2 regions of the Rhizobium sp. YIM 134829 genome follow, and region 1 is predicted to be linked to the other one. Evidence: predicted binding sites of a transcription regulator. Region 1 holds the regulator's gene; the other holds the start of a gene.
What was found. Region 1 encodes PhoB, which activates phosphate uptake and scavenging genes when phosphate is short. Its sites were predicted from a motif close to TGTCATNNANCTGTCAT; they were not measured.
Positions count from the first base shown of each region.

Region 2: ppk2 (polyphosphate kinase 2) is a predicted target of PhoB. The motif match lies at 948-964, and genes of this name have one in related genera.

Region 1 is NZ_JBKHKI010000001.1:961,204-963,404, forward strand. It holds gene ACLE20_RS04645 (GcrA family cell cycle regulator) at 302-856, shown strand; gene phoB (phosphate regulon transcriptional regulator PhoB) at 967-1,650, opposite strand; gene phoU (phosphate signaling complex protein PhoU) at 1,823-2,201, opposite strand, start outside.
Region 2 is NZ_JBKHKI010000001.1:576,718-578,918, forward strand. It holds gene ACLE20_RS02780 (methyl-accepting chemotaxis protein) at 1-725, opposite strand, end outside; gene ppk2 (polyphosphate kinase 2) at 1,023-1,937, shown strand; gene ACLE20_RS02790 (NAD-dependent epimerase/dehydratase family protein) at 2,010-2,201, opposite strand, start outside.

The DNA.
Region 1 (2,201 bases):
TCAACAAAACTCCCGCTTTTGTGGCGGTTTGACGCGCATGACGCCATGCACCGGACGCATGATCGAGCCCTGTGCAAATTGATCACACGTGCCGATCAAGTTGGGGAAAACTCAAAAATCGATTCGGGCCGATTCCGGCGACTCTTGTCACGGAGTCACCCCATCTCTAGGTTAACTGACAATTGCTAGACGCATGCGGCGGACCTAGTCACCAAAAGAGTCAAGGCGTTGCAGTTTCGGTACGTCCGGAACGCGGTGAGGGATTCGCTCTCCGAAACGCCTGGAATGGAGACACGAGAGCATGAACTGGACGGATGAGCGCGTCGAAAAACTCAAAAAGCTCTGGGCCGAGGGCCTGAGCGCAAGCCAGATTGCTGCGCAGCTCGGCGGTGTCAGCCGCAATGCCGTGATCGGCAAGGTCCATCGCCTGTCCCTGCCCGGCCGCGCGAAAGCGGGCGGCAGCGCTCCGGCGGCGGCCCGACCGAAGCGTCCGGCTGTCGCGGCCCGGCCGACCACAGCGGCACCTGCCCCGCTTGCTCAGGAGCAGCCGCGTCCGAGCGCACCCCGCCCGGCGGCCCGCACCACCAGCGGCATGGTGATCCACGAAGCACAGGATACGGCGGTCGCTTTGTTCGAGGAAGCACCGCTGCCGGCCAACACCAATGTCGCATCGCCCTCGTCACGCCGCCTGGCGCTGACCCAGTTGACCGACCGGACCTGCAAATGGCCGATCGGCGACCCGATGAAGGACGAGTTTCACTTCTGCGGCAATGATGCGCCCGACACCTCGCCCTATTGCACGTTCCATGCCCGCCTCGCCTACCAGCCTTCGGCGGAGCGGCGGCGCATGCGCTAAGCGCAATCTCGCTTTGTGACGAACGAAAAAAGCCCTTCCTGCGAGATAGCCGGAAGGGCTTTTTTTCTGTCTCTATGCCGAGGCGCGGCGTCCGTGCAGGCTGACGAGCGTCAGCCTTCCAGTGAGTAGCCGGCGCCGCGGACGGTGCGGATCACATCTTGCATATTGGCGAAGTTCAGCGCCTTGCGCAGCCGGCCGACATGAACATCGACGGTCCGCTCATCGACATAGATGTCGTGCCCCCAGACGCCATCGAGCAGCTGCGAGCGCGAGAAGACGCGGCCGGGCGAAGACATGAAGAATTCGAGCAGGCGAAACTCGGTCGGACCGAGGCGCACTTCGCGGCTTTTGCGGTGCACGCGATGGGTCTCGCGGTCGAGCTCGATGTCGCCGCATTTCAGCAGGGAGGAGAGCACTTCCGGCCGGGCACGGCGAAGCATGGCGCGCACCCGGGCGATCAGTTCCGGGGTCGAGAACGGCTTGACGACATAGTCGTCGGCGCCGGTCGCCAGGCCCCGCACCCGCTCGCTCTCTTCGCCACGGGCGGTGAGCATGATGATCGGCAGCCGCTCGGTTTCGTTTCGCTGACGCAGCCGCCGGCAGAGTTCGATGCCGGAGACGCCCGGCAGCATCCAGTCGAGGATCAGGAGATCAGGCAGGCGCTCCTGGAGGCGGATCTCCGCCTCGTCTCCCCGGGCAATCGTGTCGACTTCGAAGCCTTCTGCCTCGAGATTGTAGCGCAGAAGAACGCTGAGGGCTTCCTCATCTTCGACGACGGCGATCTTGGGCTGCATGTCTTCAGACTCCCATTCCGCACCAGCGACAGGGCCGGCCGGACGATTCTGGGCCAAGGGCCCCCTTTCGTCCGCCTCCAGCACACTGTGGGCGGATCGTTGCATGGTCAGGCTGCGGGTTCCGCGGAAAGCGGTCGTCTGTCCCCGGCGGAGTCCGATGACCGCTTGTCCTTCAGGTGGCGAGAGCGCCGACCGTATTGGCGGAATCGTCCTTCGGACGTTCGCCGAGCGGCTGGGCGCCGGTGGTCATGTAATAGATCGTCTCGGCGATATTGGTCGCATGGTCGCCGATCCGCTCGATGTTCTTGGCGCAGAACAGAAGATGCGTGCAGGAGGTGATGTTGCGCGGATCTTCCATCATGTAGGTCAGGAGCTCGCGGAAGAGCGAGGTGTAGATCGCGTCGATCTCGCTGTCGCGCTCGCGGATGCTCTTGGCCTTTTCGGCCGAGCGCGATGCATAGACATCGAGCACTTCCTTCAGCTGCATCAGCGCCAGTTCGGCGAGATGTTCCAGCCCACGAGCGAGCTGGCGCGGCAGGCTGCTGCTCGAC
Region 2 (2,201 bases), 380 kb from region 1:
GCTCGCTGTGCTGCCGCCTCCTTCAAGCTGCCCTCCGCATAGAGCCGGAATGCCGTTCGGTAGATCTCCAGCGCATCCATGACACGACTGCGCTGCACGCCTGGCCGAAACGCCTGTTTGACCAGCCCCGTGAAGATCGCGGCTTCCGCCGCGTGTTTCTCGATGTAGGAAGGATCGCGGCGAAGAATGAAATCCTTCTCGTGCCGACGCATCATCAGCATGCTCGCGCGAATGGCGATCTCCTCGACCGACTGAAGACGCTCCTCGATCGAATGAACGGCCGTTCGCATGGCACCTTCGAGCCCATCATCCTGATTGAGACCGAGGCTTCGATTGTCGTCAACCAGGGTCGCGAAGGCGGTTTCATAATTCATCAGATCGCCGTTCAACTGGTCGAGCTGCCGGCCGAGATCGGCGCTCGAGGAGGGCCTCAGCTCTTGCAGGCTTGCGCGCACGACCGCAACGGCTTGTGTGAATGTCTCGATGGCCGCGCTGTCCTTGCGCAGAAGAAATTCCTGCCCCGAAAGCAGCGTGCCGCGCACGCCGGCCGACATTCGGGCAACCTCGATCTGGTTGAGGGAGAGCCGTTCGGCCGTCGTCCGATACCCAGCCTCCACCTGCCGCTGCGCGACGAAGATGATGGAAATAATGATGATTCCGACAAGAGCCAGGATCGCGAGGAGTAGGACCCGATGAGAAATGCGAAGATGGGAGAAGAAAGCCAAGAGAGATCCTCGGATGCGGTGACATCGCGAGATCTGTCATTCGCCACTTAATCAAACTTCAACGGTGTGTGAAACTTCTGCGACAGGGACCGCAAGGATGATTCTGACCAAAAGGAGACGCTAACTCTTCGACCGATCGATCGCGTAGGTGGAGGTCTCGCTGGCTATGCGGGAAGGTGAGGATGCCCTTGAGCGGCCGCCCCGACTTGCGCCTCCGGCCAGCGTCATGCAGCTGACATGTCCGCTTGATTATCATCGCCCCGAGACCATGCGCTCTGGCATCGAAGGGGGACTTCCGTGAATTTTGGCGACTCTGATCAGCTCGACCGGATCAAGGCGGAGATTGTGGACAGTTTCGATGAGGAGCTGGAACTGCAGATGGAGGAGGAGCGCCTGGAAGAGCTGGTCGAGAACGGCCTTCATCCATCGCGCGAGACGCTGCTCGATCGAAAGATCTATTTCCAGGAGCTGTTCCGCCTCCAGCATGAGCTGGTTCGTCTGCAGGACTGGGTCCAGCACAAGAAGCTGAAGGTCGTCGTGCTCTTCGAGGGCCGGGATTCGGCCGGCAAGGGCGGCGCGATCAAGCGCGTGACGCAGCGGCTCAATCCGCGCGTCTGTCGCGTCGTTGCGCTTCCGGCTCCCTCGGAGCGAGAGCGCCATCAATGGTACTTCCAGCGCTATGTTCAGCACCTCCCCACGGCCGGCGAGATCGTGCTCTTCGACCGCAGCTGGTACAATCGCGCGGGCGTCGAGCGCGTGATGGGCTTCTGCACGCCGGACGAGCTGGAAGACTTCTTCCAGTCCGTGCCGCAATTCGAAAGCATGCTGGTCCGCTCCGGGATTATCCTGATCAAATACTGGTTCTCGATTACCGACCAGGAGCAGGAGTTCCGTTTCAACATGCGTATCCATGATCCGCTGAAGCAGTGGAAGCTGTCGCCCATGGATCTGGAAAGCCGGGTTCGCTGGGAAGCCTATACGAAGGCCAAGGAAGAGATGCTGGAGCGCACCCATCGCCCCGAAACCCCCTGGTGGGTGGTGCATGCGGTGGACAAGCGCAAGGCGCGGCTGAACTGCATTGCCCATCTGCTCAAACAGATTCCCTATGAGGACGTTCCGAAAGCGCCCGTTCAGCTGCCGGAGCGGATGCGCAATGCCGATTACCTCCGCGCGCCCATTCCGCCGGAGATGTATGTGCCGGATCTCTATTGATCCTGCCGCAGCGCCGAGCCGCTCCTGCGGCTCGGGCAACTGTCGAAGCGCGGGGTCCGGAGAGGGTCTGACTTACACCGTCTCGCGAGGCCCCTCGACCTGACCCTTGTCGATGAGCCAGCTCACCGCCTCCGTTACGGCATCGAGCGAGCTATGGCGCGGCGTGAAGCCCAGCAGGCGGCGGGCCTTGTCCATCGAACAGTTCGGGCTGCGGGCAATGTGCTCCCAGGTGGCTTTGGCATCCTCCTCGCTTTGCGTCTCCGC